Regions from separate parts of the Klebsiella sp. GFKo11 genome, predicted to be linked through region 2. Evidence: predicted binding sites of a transcription regulator. Region 2 holds the regulator's gene; the other holds the start of a gene.
The links. The regulator ArgR, encoded in region 2, controls arginine synthesis, uptake and breakdown. The targets are predictions, from matches to a motif close to ANTGAATAAAAATACANT.
Positions count from the first base shown of each region.

Region 1 (7,771 bases), 550 kb from region 2:
CTGTTGAGCGGAAAAGCGGCGGGCCTGCGCGAGCAAATCCTTGAGCTGACAGGCACCCCGGACGACTGGTCAACGCTGCTGCTTGGCTCTGAGGCGGTCAGCCGCGGCGAGCGGCCGACGCCCATCATTCTCTGCGGCGAACGGCTTTATCTCAACCGTATGTGGCGCAATGAACTGACCGTCGCGCGCTTTTTCAACGAAGCCAATCAGGTACTGGATGTTGATGAAGCCCGGTTGGCTTCAACGCTGGATGCGTTGTTTCCGCCAGGGGATGATATTGACTGGCAAAAAGTGGCCGCAGCGGTTGCTCTGACCCGACGGATTTCGGTGATCTCCGGCGGCCCCGGTACCGGAAAAACCACCACCGTCGCCAAACTGTTGGCGGCGCTGATTCAGACGTACGCCAGCCCGCGCTGTCGCATACGCCTGGCGGCGCCAACCGGCAAAGCCGCGGCGCGCCTGACCGAATCCCTTGGCGCTGCGCTGCGCCGTCTGCCGTTAACGGACGAGCAAAAGGCACTGGTGCCGACCGAAGCCAGCACCCTCCATCGCCTGCTCGGCGCTCAGCCGGGGAGCCAGCGGCTGCGCTATCACGCCGGAAACCCGTTGCATCTTGACGTGCTGGTGGTCGATGAAGCCTCAATGATCGACCTGCCGATGATGTCGCGTCTGATTGACGCTCTGCCTGAACATGGACGGGTCATTTTCCTTGGCGACCGCGATCAGCTGGCCTCGGTAGAAGCCGGGGCGGTACTCGGTGATATTTGTGCCTGGGTTAATGCGGGATATACCCCCGAACGCGCGGCCCAGTTGGGGCGATTAACGGGTCAGCCGGTGCCTGCGGGCGAGAGCGAAGCGGCGGGGGCGCTGCGTGACAGCCTGTGCCTGCTGCAAAAAAGCTACCGTTTTGGTCGCCATTCCGGCATTGGAAATCTGGCTTATGCGGTGAACAGCGGCGAACGTAGCGCAGTACGCGCGACGCTGCGCCAACCATTCGACGACATCACTCTGCATCCGCTGAGTACCACCGAAGAGTACGAGGCGATGCTCATCCAGGCGCAGGCGGGCTACGGTCGTTTCCTGCAGTTGCTGCGCGAACGAGCCGAACCCGAAGAGATGATTGCCGCATTCGGTGAGTTCCAGTTGCTGTGCGCGCTGCGCGATGGTCCCTACGGCGTTAGCGGCGTGAATGAACAGCTGGAGCAGATGCTAAACCGCAAGCGGGCAATTACCCTGCCGCGCCATTCACGCTGGTATGAAGGGCGTCCGGTGATGATCTCCCGCAACGATAGCGCGCTGGGGCTGTTTAATGGCGATATCGGCATTGCGCTGGAAAGAGGTGACGGCCTGCGCGTCTGGTTCCCGATGCCCGATGGCAGCATCAAGTCGGTACAACCGAGCCGCTTGCCGGAGCACGATACCGCCTGGGCGATGACGGTGCACAAATCGCAGGGCTCGGAGTTCGATCATGCGGCGCTGATCCTGCCTTCCCGCAGCGTGCCGCTGTTGACGCGTGAACTAGTTTACACCGCCATTACTCGCGCCAAACAGCAGCTATCAATTTATGCCGATGAACAAGTGCTGACTCAGGCGGTTGTCGCACGTACCGAACGTCGCAGCGGGCTGACGGAGATCTTTGCGGGGCAGGGGCATCTCTGAATCTGCCGGGCGCTAATAAGGGGCGACTAAAGGCATTATCCACAGCAGCGATATGGAGTTCATGGCGAAGAAATACTTCGCCGAACCCTTTGCAAGCGGTGGGGTCGAGACGTTGGCCACCACGAGGACAATGGCGGAAATCACCAGGTTAATAACGGAGAGGATCATAAAGATAAAGAAAATAAACAGCCCGGCACCGTAAGCGCTTCCTGACGAGCCTCCGCTCCCCATCATCATCAGCAGAATGAGCAGCCAGGGGTAGAGCGAAATAACGGTGACGATTATTTTTATATTTTTCACAAATCCGTTTTCTGAGTTATTCACCATTAATCTATATTCCTTAATTTGAATTCATAGACAGGATAAACCATAGCTATGTCGTTACCCCTGTGAAACAAGAAGTGAAAGTAACAATACCCAGACGGCAGAAATGGAGTTGATAGCAAAGAAACGCCCTGCGGAGTTTTTTGCTGCTGAGGGGGTAACTATATGAGTAAAGACAATAAAAATGATTGAAATAATCAGATTAATGACAGACAGCGCGAAGGCATAAATAGCTATCCCGGCACCTGCTCTCAGTAACCAGCTTGCTTTACTTGCGCCATTCAGGCTTGCAATTAATAGCAGCAGCCAGGGATATAAAGAGAGCACGATAACAATAATGCTGATATTGCGGGTAAACCAGTTGCCAGAATTATCCATAAATAGCCTGCTTTCCTTTGTAGTCAGGCTAAATTATACATTTAGATTAACGCTGTGTAATTATTTATCAGATATGCCGGAAGCAAGGCTTGGCGCATCGTATTGCCGCCGGGAATATTCCCGGCGGTGGAGCTATAAATCTGGTGCGGAGGCTGTTTTACACCGTGAACCGGGGAAGGACATTAACTCAAGTCCGCCATCAGCACTTTTGAACGGCGCTGATAGTTGTACATCTCTTTCTTGCTCTCCGGCAGCAGGTCGACGTCTACTGGGGTAAAGCCGCGCTCCTGGAACCAGTGAATGCTTCGGGTCGTCAGCACGAACAGCTTACTCAGGCCCATTTGCCTCGCCTGAGCGGCAATGCGCTCGAGCAGAACTTCTCCGCGCGATGAGCTACGGTAATCCGGATGCACCGCCACGCAGGCCATTTCACCGATTTTCTCTTCCGGGAACGGATAGAGCGCGGCGCAGGCAATCGTGGTGTTATCACGCTGAATAATGGTGAATTTATCGATTTCCATCTCCAGCTGTTCGCGCGAACGCCGCACCAGGATGCCCTGTTGCTCCAGTGGGCTAATCAGTTCAAGGATCCCGCCGATATCATTGATGGTGGCGCGACGGATCTGTTCGGCGCTCTCCATCACAATCTGGGTACCGATACCGTCGCGTGAGAACAGTTCCTGCAACAGCGTGCCGTCTTCCTGATAGCTGATCAGGTGACAGCGACGCACGCCGCTACGGCAGGCTTTTACTGCCCCGCGCAGGAAGCGCACCGTGCCGGAATTATAATCTTCGTCTGCTTCCAGCTCCTCAACCCGCGCCTGAGCTTCGTTGGGGAACAGTTCGGGAACGATATCACCATTCTGGTCGTAGACCCCTTGCGACGAGCAGAAGCCGATCATTTTTTCGGCTTTCAGCTTAATCGCCAGCTGAGTGGCAATCTCTTCGGAAGTGAGGTTAAAGCTTTCGCCAGTGACCGACACCGCAACCGGGCCCATCAACACAATCGCGCCGTTATCCAACTGGCGGTGAATGGCTTCTTCATCAATGCGCCGAATGCGTCCGCTGTGGCAATAATCCACGCCGTCATCTACCCCTAACGGCTGCGCGATCAGGAAGTTGCCGCTGACCACGTTGATATGGGCACCCTGCAACGGCGTGTTGTTCAGGCTCATCGACAGGCGAGCGGTAATTTCCAGCTGCAGCATGCCCGCCGCTTGCTTAACCAGCTCAAGCGTTTTGGCGTCAGTCACTCGGGTCTGTTTGTGATAAACCGGCTCGTGACGATGTTCTGCCAGGTTGGCGTCAATCTGCGGGCGTGCACCATAAACCACCACCAGGCGAATACCCAGGCTGTGAAGAAGGCCAATGTCGTTGACTATACTAGAAAAATTATCATGCTCGATGGCTTCTCCGCCCAGCATGATGACAAACGTTTTACCCCGATGGGCATTAATATAGGGGACAGAATGGCGGAATCCCTCTACCAGTTCGGTGCGACGTTCCTTCACCATGACACAACCTCAATGCATGATTATTCGTAATTAGTGTATTTTTATTCTGTTTTGCCGGTAAACGCAAGCGCCAATTTGTTGCTGAGCTGAGAAAGCAGTGTGAGCTAAATCAGGGTGTCAAAGATTGTTTACCCTTTTATAGATGACAGGTTATACGCCTTTCGTTAAAGTTTCTGGTCAATCTGTTTGTTTTAAATACCAATGATTTCTTACTGCTTGGGAGTGGCATGTCGGGATACAAGTCAGAATTAAGCCGCCGCCGTTTTTTACAAGGGGCGGGCGCCATGTGGTTAATGAGTGTGAGTCCGGTTGGGTTGGCTGCCGCGGCGCAGGTTGTTGCCGTGCGAGTCTGGCCATCATCGACCTACACCCGCGTCACCGTGGAGTCCAATCATATTCTGAAGTATCGGCAGTTTGCGCTCAGTAATCCTGAACGACTGGTCGTGGATCTGGAAGGCGTTAACCTCAACTCGGTGTTAAAAGGAATGGGCGGGCAGATTCGCGGCGACGATCCTTATATTCAGTCCGCTCGCGTGGGTCAGTACGATCCGCAAACCGTGCGTATGGTCTTTGAGCTGAAACAGAACGTGAAACCTCAGCTCTTTGCGCTGGCCCCGGTTGCAGGTTTTAAAGAGCGTCTGGTGATGGATCTCTACCCCTCCAATGCCACCGATGTGCAGGATCCGCTGCTGGCGCTGCTTGAGGATTACAATAAAGGCGATCTTCAGCGTCAGGTTCCCCCTGCGGAAAGCGGGCCGAAACCGGGTAAAGCCGGGCGCGATCGGCCGATCGTGATTATGCTCGACCCCGGCCACGGTGGTGAAGATTCTGGCGCGGTGGGGAAATATCGCACTCGCGAAAAAGACGTGGTGCTACAAATTGCCCGACGGCTGCGCGCGCTGATCGAGAAAGAGGGCAATATGAAGGTCTATATGACCCGCAACGAGGATGTCTTTATCCCGCTGAAGGTGCGCGTTGCCAAGGCGCAGAAGCAGCGTGCCGACCTGTTTGTCTCTATTCACGCCGATGCATTTACCAGCCGGCAGCCCAGCGGCTCTTCGGTCTTTGCGCTGTCGACCAAGGGGGCCACCAGTACCGCGGCGAAGTTTCTGGCCCAGACCCAGAACGCCTCGGATCTGATTGGCGGCGTAAGCAAAAGCGGCGATCGCTACGTCGATCACACCATGTTCGACATGGTGCAGTCGCTGACCATCGCCGATAGCCTGAAGTTTGGCAAGGCGGTGTTGGAAAAGATGGGCAATATTAATAACCTGCACAAGAATCGCGTTGAGCAGGCGGGCTTCGCGGTGCTGAAAGCGCCGGATATTCCATCGATTCTGGTGGAAACCGCGTTTATCAGTAACGTCGAAGAAGAGCGTAAATTGAAAACGGCGAAATTCCAGCAGCAGGTTGCAGAGTCGATTCTGGCAGGGATTAAAGCCTACTTCGCTGACGGCGCGACGCTGGCAAGGCGAGGGTAACGCAACGGGAATGTAAATGGCTCTATTGAAGAGCGCGCACGGCGGAAATATCCGCGAGGCCGCCGCGCTATTGGGAATCTCTGCGGAACAACTGCTGGATTTTAGCGCCAATATTAATCCACTGGGGATGCCGGAAAGTGTAAAGCGCGCCATCATCGATAATATGGCCTGCGCTGAACGCTATCCGGACGTTGAGTATCAGCAACTGCACCTCGCGCTGGCGGAACATCACCAGGTTCCCGCTTCGTGGATCCTCGCTGGAAATGGCGAAACGGAAGCGATCTTCACCCTCGTTCAGGGTTTGAAGCCGCGTCAGGCGATGATCGTCACGCCGGGTTTTGCCGAGTATCGCCGGGCGCTGCAATCGGTCGACTGCGCGGTGCGGGAGTTTCTTCTGCATGAAGAGGATGGTTGGCAGCTGACTGGCGCTATCCTTGATGCCCTGACGCCGGATCTGGACTGCTTATTCCTCTGTACACCAAATAATCCGACCGGACTGCTACCCGAACGTCGTCTGCTCGAATTAATTGCGCAGCGTTGTCAATCGTTGGGAATCGCGCTGATTCTTGATGAAGCGTTTATCGATTTTATTCCCGATGAGCGGGGATTTATTCCGCTTTTGCGCGATAATCCACACGTATGGGTATTGCGTTCGCTCACCAAGTTTTATGCCATCCCCGGCCTGCGCCTGGGGTATCTGGTCAATGGTGATGAACGGGCGGTGGCGCGAATGCGCGAGCGACAGATGCCGTGGTCAATTAACGCCTTTGCTGCGCTGGCGGGTGAAATCATTCTTCAGGATAGCGACTATCAGCAGAAAACCTGGCTGTGGCTGGAGGAAGAGGGGCAGCGTTTTTACCATCAACTGCGCCACATTCCCGGCCTGACGGTTTATCCTGGCCGGGCTAACTATTTGTTTTTGCGTTGCGACGTGCCGGACCTTGACCTGCAATATGCCATGCTGCAACAGCATATCCTGATCCGCAGTTGTACCAATTATCCGGGACTGGACGGGCGCTACTTCCGCGTCGCGATCCGCAGCCAGCAGGAAAACACCCAGTTGCTAACGGCTTTCAGGCAGGTATTTACCGGGTAGATGTTCCTGGCGTCTGCGGGCTACGAGTTTACAGTCGTCTGCGGGCCGGTAGCCCGGACAAGGCGCGTCGAGCGCCGCCTCCGGGAAATATGATTGCCGGCGCTAGCGCAATTCGACGCCGCCCTGCACCATGCGCAGCAGGTGCTGCTCGGGCCAGTATTCGCTGAGCCGTGTTTCCACCAGCCGCCGCTGCAAATACTCAATATCGTGACGTTCACGGTCGAGCATCAGGCCAACAACGCTACCGCTGTGCGCCACGTTCAGGCCGTATAAATCACACTCCTCTACCAGCTCCAGCAGCGTATCAAACCCCGGTTTAGGCAGCAGGTGCTGGCTGGCGATGGCGCTGAGCGTTGCCGCTTCTCCCATGCAACGGGGGTCATCCGTCTGACAGGCCTGCTGGATTTTCTCCCAAGCCAGTTGCAGGGCGGCAGAATGAGCGTGCAGCTTTTCAAGTCTGGGAAGGCGGTGATAATCAGTGGTCAGCAGCGTGGCGGGGCTTTCAAGTACCAGCAGATCAAGCTGAGGCTGAGAATGGCAGGCTATTTGCGTTTCGGCGGTGTTGTGATCGAACAACGTGAGTTGGCGAAACAGGGTGCTGTCGGTCGGTTCCAGAGAAACGCACAGTTGGGCGAGGGTGGTTTCATCCAGCGGGTGGCCGAGATGATGCGCGGTAGCTACCGCCGTTGCGGCGATATCCGCAGTGCTGCTGGCCATGCCTTTGGCGACCGGAATGGTGGAGCAAATGTCGATACGAATCTCTTTGCTGAGGTCAGCTGGATAGCGCCAGTAGTTCAGTAGCCTGTCGACCATTGCCCGTGAAAGCGGACGCTCATCCGTGCGAGGTGAACCGTAGTCCACCTCGACGGTGCTGTACCAGTCAACGGGGCAGGAGACCAGCTTCTCGCTGCCGAGGATCCAGCCCTGGATGAGTTCGCCACAGGAGGCGGGGCATTGCGCAACAGCCACGTTTTTCTACCCTTTGCTCAGATTGCCAGGGCGCATAGTGTCATGCCGATCCCGCTATTTCCATGATTCACCGCAACTTGCCGGGCGGCGAACTCAGGCTGAAACGGTTAACGTCTGCGCTTCGGGAAGCGCGAGACGCATAACGTCGCGGGCAATCATCAACTCTTCATTAGTATTAATGACTGCCACTTTGACGACCGCGTTTTCGCTCTGAATAAAGGTGGCGTTATGCTGGTTTTTCTCTTCATCGACCGACAGCCCGAGAAAATTCAGGTTGTGGCAGATAGCACTTCTGGCGCGGGCCGAGTTTTCGCCGATGCCGCCGGTAAAGATCAGTGCGTCCAGGCCGC
Region 1 is NZ_CM151369.1:1,169,721-1,177,491, forward strand. Features, by position in the region: gene recD (exodeoxyribonuclease V subunit alpha) at 1-1,659, shown strand, start outside; gene AC07P6_RS05595 (hypothetical protein) at 1,672-1,986, opposite strand; gene AC07P6_RS05600 (hypothetical protein) at 2,041-2,361, opposite strand; gene argA (amino-acid N-acetyltransferase) at 2,544-3,875, opposite strand; gene amiC (N-acetylmuramoyl-L-alanine amidase AmiC) at 4,103-5,356, shown strand; gene cobD (threonine-phosphate decarboxylase CobD) at 5,373-6,452, shown strand; gene AC07P6_RS05620 (L-threonine kinase) at 6,555-7,421, opposite strand; gene AC07P6_RS05625 (acetate/propionate family kinase) at 7,515-7,771, opposite strand, start outside.
Region 1: the regulator ArgR is predicted to act here: its motif matches at 3,908-3,925, upstream of argA (amino-acid N-acetyltransferase).

Region 2 (7,771 bases):
TTTCACCGCGTTCGATTAAAAAAGAGATCGATCTTGAGCTGGATAATCTGCTGATTGATCAATATCGCCTGATGCAGCTTTGCGTGGCGCATGGCGATAAAGAAGAAGTCGATAAAGCCTGGAGCGCGATGGTACGCCGTACTAACGCGCTGGAAGGTATGCGCGGGAACCTGATTATGGAGTCCTCGCGCTGGGCAAAAGTGAATCAGCGCCTGAAGGCGATCAATACTCTTTCTCTGACCCTGATTACCCAGGCCTGCGAAACCTACCTGATTCAGAATACGCGCCCTGAAATGGTCACCGATGACTATCGTGAACTGTTTGCTGAACCAGTTGAAACCGTGCAGGACGTTCACCGGCAACTAAAACGGATGCGCCGCTTTCTGACCTGGAAGGGGGAGCATAATACCCCGGTGACGATTTACAGTTGGGTGGGAGCCGCGACGCGCTATCTGTTATTGAAGCGCGGAGTGGTCAGCAATACCAAAATCAGCCGCATTGAAAATGAAGTTCTTCAGGGCGAAGTGGTGGTTAAGGCTGAATCTGCCGAGCGCCATCATGCGATGGTTAACTTCTGGCGTACATCTATCTCCTGTATTCTCGGGACGCTGTTCTGGCTGTGGACTGGCTGGACTTCAGGTAGTGGGGCGATGGTCATGATTGCGGTGGTCACCGCGCTGGCGATGCGTTTGCCTAATCCCCGGATGGTGGCTATCGATTTCCTCTACGGCACGTTGGCAGCTTTACCGCTGGGTGCGCTGTTTTTCCTCGTGATTATGCCCGCGACGCAGCAAAGCATGCTGCTGTTGTGTATTAGCCTTGCCGTGATGGCGTTCTTTATCGGCATTGAGGTGCAAAAGCGGCGACTGGGCTCGCTGGGGGCGCTGGCCAGTACAATCAATATTCTGGTGCTCGATAACCCGATGAAGTTTGAGTTTAGCCAGTTCCTTGATAGCGCTTTAGGGCAGATCGTGGGGTGTTTCCTCGCGCTGATGGTGATCTTGCTGGTCCGCGATAATTCACAGGCACGTACCGGACGCGTGCTATTAAACCAGTTTGTATCGGCAGCGGTTTCGTCGCTGACGACCAATACGGCGCGACGCAAGGAGAACCATCTGCCGGCGCTGTATCGCCAACTTTTTTTACTGCTGAATAAGTTCCCTGGTGATATCGCGCGTTTTCGTCTGGCGCTGACCTTGATTATTGCCCATCAACGTCTGCGTGATGCACCTGTACCGATAAATGACGACCTGTCTGCGTTTCATCGGCAGCTACGGCGTACAGCCGATCGTGTTATTTCTGCCGGTAGCGATGATAAACGTCGATATTATTTCGCCAGACTGTTAGATGAACTCAATATCTATCAGGAAAAGCTACAGCACTGGGAAGCATCACCGCAGGTGACGGAACCCGTGCGCAGACTGGTGGAGATGCTGCATAAATACCAGCATGTACTGATCAATAGCTAAACGCCACCCGGCGATAAGCTGCGTAGATGCTTTAGCATTTGATGAAGCGGAAGAAGGGCTGGAAGGGAACTCGCGTTTTAACGCACGACAGAGACAAAAAAAAGCCCCCAACAGGCGGGGGCAAGTCGTCAGATGAGACGACGAGGGTTTATTTGTACAGCTCAGCCGTAGCATGCCAGCTGTCACCAGTACGAGCTTCAATAATACGGTAGCTGCTGGCGCCTTCTTTCTCGGCTTTAGCCGCCAGCTCCTGACGCATATCCATTGGGGCGCTACCTACTTGAGAAACGGAAACGGTACCCATAGATTGCAGATTTTGTGCCTGCTCAGCGTTAACTTGATTGACGGCAGCGTTCGCGCCAAAAGAGAGTACGGAAGCCAGGCCCAGGGATGCGATGATAATTGCGCTTTTCATAATCTTTACTCCAATCATATTGTTTGCAGCGGCGGGAGGTTTCAATGCACTCAGGCCGCTGAGGGATATTCTGTATTTCAGCTAATGACCGACAATTGTTAAATCTTATTTATAAAGTTCTGCAGTTGCATGCCAGTGGTCACCAGTACGCGCTTCAATGATGCGATAGGAGGAAGCGCCTTCTTCTTGAGCTTTCTTATTCAGCATTTCGTGCATATCCATCGGGGAAGCACTTACCGCGCCGACGGAAATGGTGCCGATTGCCTGACGGCCTTGAGCTTGCTCGCTGTTAATAGAATCAGCGGCAAAAGCGCCGAAAGACAGAACGGAAAGCATGCTCAATGCGGCTACAGCGGTTTTGATTTTCATGATGTTGACCTCGTCGAATCTTTTTATTGGGGGTCTTTGTTTCGTGACCCTCATCACAAAATCAAGTATACACTAATCACTGAAAATATTAATACCGTGCTAATTGTTGTTCTTGTAAATAATTACAAAGAAATGTCTTCTTTATAACGTATAAGAATTAGAAATGTCAGTCTTTGGTCATGGCTAACTTTTATAGTTAATAAAATCATATGGATATGATGATTTGATCTTTTGTGCGCTTCAGGGGGATTCATTAGGTAAAGGAATGTATAGAAGTGGAAAAACACACTAAATGTTAAATAAATGCTGATTTTTTGAGAGGGAACCCTCTGGAGTTAACCAGAGGGAAGAAGCTTAGAGTTCTTGTTCAAACAGGACGAGAATGGCGTCATGCAAATCTTTAACGCTAAAACCTCTGGCTGGGGTGGTAAAAATAGTATCGTCACCTGCAATGCTGCCAAGAATACCTTCAGCCTTGCCTAAAGAGTCCAGCAGTCTGGCAATCAGCTGTGCTGCGCCAGGGCTGGTATGGATGACAACAACCGAATCGTTATAGTCGATATCCAGCACCAGATTTTTCAGCGGGCTGGAGGTTGTCGGGACGCCAAGCTCGGCAGGCAGGCAGTACACCATCTCCATTTTGGCGTTACGCGTACGCACTGCGCCAAATTTCGTGAGCATACGCGAGACTTTCGATTGATTGATATTATCGAAGCCCTCCTCTTGTAGCGCCTGTACGATTTCACCTTGAGAGCTGAATTTTTCTTCTTTAAGCAGCGCCTTAAACGCTTTAACCAGTTCTTCTTGTTTCGCCGAACTTCGCATAAGTCACCCAATTATGGTGGTAAAAACAACATCATTATGCATAACCATGCATTTTTATGCAAATAATCCGCAGGGGAGAAGCGTAAATAATGTTATGAAGGGGGCATATTTTAGCAAATAACCCTAATAAGGAACATGCCTGTGTCACGGCACGCAAATTGCTACAAAAGTAAATGAAATGTTATTAAATGATGTTGTTCTGCCCAATGCGCTGGGTGTATTGTAACCAACAGTCGATCCGGTACTACGCTTTGCTGGATGGTCAGTCTCAGGGAGGAAAATGCGAAGCTGTTGCATCGCTGCGCACGACCACGCATTCTTCAGCCATAATTATTGTAATTGTTCATCTTGTGAATTAAGGTCCAGGCGACGGAGTAACGAAAGACTATTTTAACCATAATAAGGAGTTTAGGATGAAAGTTGCAGTCCTCGGCGCCGCTGGTGGAATTGGCCAGGCGCTTGCCCTACTACTTAAGACCCAACTGCCTTCAGGTTCAGAACTCTCGTTGTACGACATTGCTCCGGTAACCCCGGGCGTGGCGGTTGATCTTAGCCATATCCCTACCGATGTAAAAATCAAAGGTTTTTCCGGTGAAGACGCAACCCCGGCACTGGAAGGTGCTGATGTGGTGCTGATATCCGCAGGTGTCGCGCGTAAGCCCGGCATGGATCGCTCCGATTTATTTAACGTTAACGCCGGGATTGTGAAAAATCTGGTGCAACAGATCGCCAAAACCTGCCCGCAAGCCTGCGTTGGGATTATTACCAACCCGGTGAATACGACGGTGGCGATTGCGGCCGAGGTGCTGAAAAAAGCTGGCGTTTACGATAAGAACAAGCTGTTTGGCGTCACGACGCTGGATATTATCCGTTCAAATACGTTTGTCGCTGAGCTGAAAGACAAATCTTCATCAGACGTTGAAGTGCCGGTTATTGGCGGCCACTCTGGCGTGACCATTCTTCCTTTATTATCACAAATTCCTGGCGTGAGCTTTAGCGAACAGGAAGTGGCTGATTTGACTAAGCGCATTCAAAATGCCGGGACCGAAGTTGTTGAAGCAAAAGCCGGTGGTGGTTCAGCGACGCTGTCGATGGGCCAGGCAGCAGCACGATTCGGCCTCTCTTTGGTTCGCGCAATGCAAGGTGAGAAAGGGGTTGTCGAATGCGCTTATGTTGAAGGCGATGGTCAATATGCCCGCTTCTTCTCACAGCCGCTGCTGTTGGGTAAAAATGGTGTAGAAGAGCGCCAGTCGATTGGCAAACTCAGCGCGTTCGAGCAACAGGCTCTGGAAGGGATGCTGGATACGCTGAAGAAAGATATCGCCCTCGGTGAGGATTTTGTGAATAAATAACATTTCACGAAAAGATACGCCGGAACCTCTGTTCCGGCTTTTTTGTCTATAGAAAACAATGCTCCCCATTCGGGGAGCCTGTTAATTGGTCGCTGGATATTCCTGTACGGCGATATGCAGGGTGATTTTCTTATCGTCACGCATAATCACCACCGGAATTTCCGAACCCGGGCGAATCTCTGCCACCTGATCCATCGTTTCCAGAGCTGACACTGCAGGTTTATCGTTAACCGAAATAATCACGTCGTTGGCGCGGATCCCGGCCTGGGCGGCTGGGCCTTCCGGCGCAACATCATTCACCACGATCCCCTGAAGCTGATCGATACCGCCTCCGCCCTGAGCATGTAAAGGCGCAATTTCGCGACCGCTGATGCCAATGTAGCCGCGAATGACGCGACCATCGCGAATTAGCTTATCCATGATCTTAGTTGCCAATTGGAAAGGAATAGCAAAACCGATCCCTTCAGGCGTTTCGCCATCGTTACTTTTATCAAATGACAGGGTGTTGATACCCATAAGTTCGCCCAGGGAGTTCACCAGAGCGCCACCGGAGTTACCGTGGTTGATTGAGGCATCGGTTTGCAGGAAGTTCTGGCGTCCGGTCGGGTTCAGGCCGATACGACCGGTGGCGCTGATAATCCCCTGGGTAATGGTTTGCCCGAGGTTATAAGGGTTACCAATCGCCAGCACCACGTCACCGATATGCGGCACGCGTTTTGGGTTAATCGGGATGACCGGCAGGCCGCTACTGGCGTTGATTTTTAATACCGCCAGATCGGTGAGGGTATCTGAGCCAACCAGCAGCGCTTCAAAAACCCGACCATCCTGCAACGCGACGATTATCTGATCCGCATCGTTGATAACGTGTTTATTCGTCAGAATGTAGCCACGTTGATCCATTATCACGCCGGAGCCGAGAGTCAGCTGATTTTGGCTGGTGTTGTTAAGGGCGCGGTTATACACGTTCACCACTGCAGGCGCGGCGCGGCGCACAGCAGGATTATAGCTGGCGGGGGATTCATCCGCGCTATCGTATTGCGTGGTCGGCGAAAGCTGCCATTGGCGCAGCGAAGGCATAATGGCCAGCAGCAGACCCCCGACGATCAGGCCGATGAGTATCGAACGTAAAAGCTTTCCAGACATGATGCCGATATCGTTGATGGATGGACAGGCGCAGCATAACACGACTTGTCCGGACATCGCACTGCGCGCGATGTCCGGAAAGAGGCTTAGCGCAGTAGCAGATAGATACTTTCGTTGCCGCGAATGACGTTCAGCGCAATAACCGCCGGTTTGCTTTCCAGAACTTTCCGCAGTTCAGCGATGGAGTGTACTCGCTCGCGGTTGAGGCCGATAATAATGTCGTCTTTATGCAGACCCGCTTGCGCGGCAGGGCTTCCTTTATCCACGTTATCAATGGTGACGCCTTTGGTCCCATCTTTCATCTGCCCATCGCTTAACGACGCTCCCTGCAAGGCAGGAATGATAAGTTCAGCGCTGGCGGTAGAAGAGGTGCTCTTATCCAGCGTGACCTCGACTTCGACGGGCTTACCATCGCGCAGTAACCCTAGCTTCACTTTGGTCCCCGGTTCGGTGGTGGCAATACGCGAACGGAGTTCGGCAAAGCTGTTAAGCGATTTGCCATTCAAGCTAACGATAACGTCGCCAGATTTGACCCCAGCTTTGGCGGACCCCGAGTTCGGTAGAACCTCACTGACGAAGGCACCGCGTTGAACATCAAGATTCATCGCTTTGGCGATATCCGCGCTCATTTCCATGCCTTTAATACCCAGCAGGCCGCGTTTGATTTCGCCAAATTGAATAAGCTGCTGAGCGAGGGTTTGTGCCATATTGCTGGGGATGGCGAAACCAATACCGACGCTGCCGCCGCCTGGTGCCAGAATAGCGGTATTAATACCAATCAACTCGCCGTTCAGGTTCAGCAGCGCGCCGCCGGAGTTGCCGCGGTTGATGGACGCATCGGTCTGGATAAAGTTTTCCAGCCCTTCCAGGTTCAGGCCGCTGCGGCCCAGAGCTGAAATAATCCCGGAAGTGGCAGTCTGCCCGAGGCCGAAGGGGTTACCGACGGCGACGGCGAAATCACCCACCCGAAGTTTATCGGAATCGGCGATAGCGATTTGCGTCAGATTGCTGGGCTTTTGTAATTGCAGCAGGGCGATGTCGCTTTGCTCATCGCTACCGATCAGTTTGGCATCGAACTCACGACCATCGTTGAGCTGGACGCTAATTTTCTGCGCCTGGTTGATGACGTGATTATTGGTCAACACATAGCCTTTCGCTGCATCGATGATGACGCCAGAACCCAGACCTTCAAACGGCTGCGCCTGCTCTTGTGGGGCATTGTCGCCAAAATACTTCTTCAGCTCTTCCGGCATATTCTGTGCCGGAGAAGCCGTACCCTCAACCTGTACGCTCACCACCGCTGGCAACACTTTTTCCAGCATCGGGGCAAGGCTTGGCAATGCGCCCTGGCCCGGTACCTGTGTTGGTAATGACGCTGCAGCCGGAGGTAAGGCGGACAACGACAACCCAATGCTTAACGCTAACGCACTCAACAGCAAAGTCTGTTTCTTCATTAGATGCTGGCTCTCGTAATCTGAGGTGTATGGGAAACGTCCCGAATGGCCTGATGTTATTGAATTTTCGACCAGGTAACAATGTGGTCAATGTTTAAATTGTAGCCGGGATGAGAGATAGAGACGGGCGCTGAGGGGGCGCCCGGACAATATTTTTACTGCCGCTGGAGGATTAGTCGCGCTTCGCGCCACCGCGCAGCAGGCCGGATGCGCCTTCAGAGTAGTCGCGCGGCATCTGGACCGGAGCCTGATCGTTACCGGCTTCCGACTCTTCCAGACGATTACGGAACGGATTGGCGTCCGCCATGCTCGCTGGCAGCAGGTTGCTGGAGCTTTTCGCCATATGCTGATACAGCTGGCGGTAGTCATGTGCCATGTTATCGAGTAGCTCAGCGCTGTGAGCAAAATGGCTTACCAGCTCTTCACGGTACTCTTCCAGCTCTGCTTTATTCTTTTCCAGTTCGAATTGCAGCGCCTGTTGTTGGCGTAATTTGCGGTTGCCAAAACGCATTGCCACGGCACCAATGATAATACCGACGACTAGCCCAATTAGCGCATATTCCCAGGTCATGAACATCTCCCGTTGTTTTGTGGTTCCGTAGGGTGGCTGTTAGGCTCTCCGCCTGCGCCCGATAGTGCCACTATAACCGCTAATCCCACAGAAGTGGAATCCTGGCGTATCATCGCGTAGTGTAGAACGGCCTTTTTTTCGTCAATCGTGAGCTACAGCATTACGGTTTTCAA
Region 2 is NZ_CM151369.1:617,699-625,469, forward strand. Features, by position in the region: gene aaeB (p-hydroxybenzoic acid efflux pump subunit AaeB) at 1-1,469, shown strand, start outside; gene yhcN-B (DUF1471 family stress response protein YhcN-B) at 1,618-1,884, opposite strand; gene yhcN (peroxide/acid stress response protein YhcN) at 1,990-2,253, opposite strand; gene argR (transcriptional regulator ArgR) at 2,608-3,078, opposite strand; gene mdh (malate dehydrogenase) at 3,492-4,430, shown strand; gene degS (outer membrane-stress sensor serine endopeptidase DegS) at 4,512-5,573, opposite strand; gene degQ (serine endoprotease DegQ) at 5,660-7,027, opposite strand; gene zapG (Z-ring associated protein ZapG) at 7,200-7,598, opposite strand.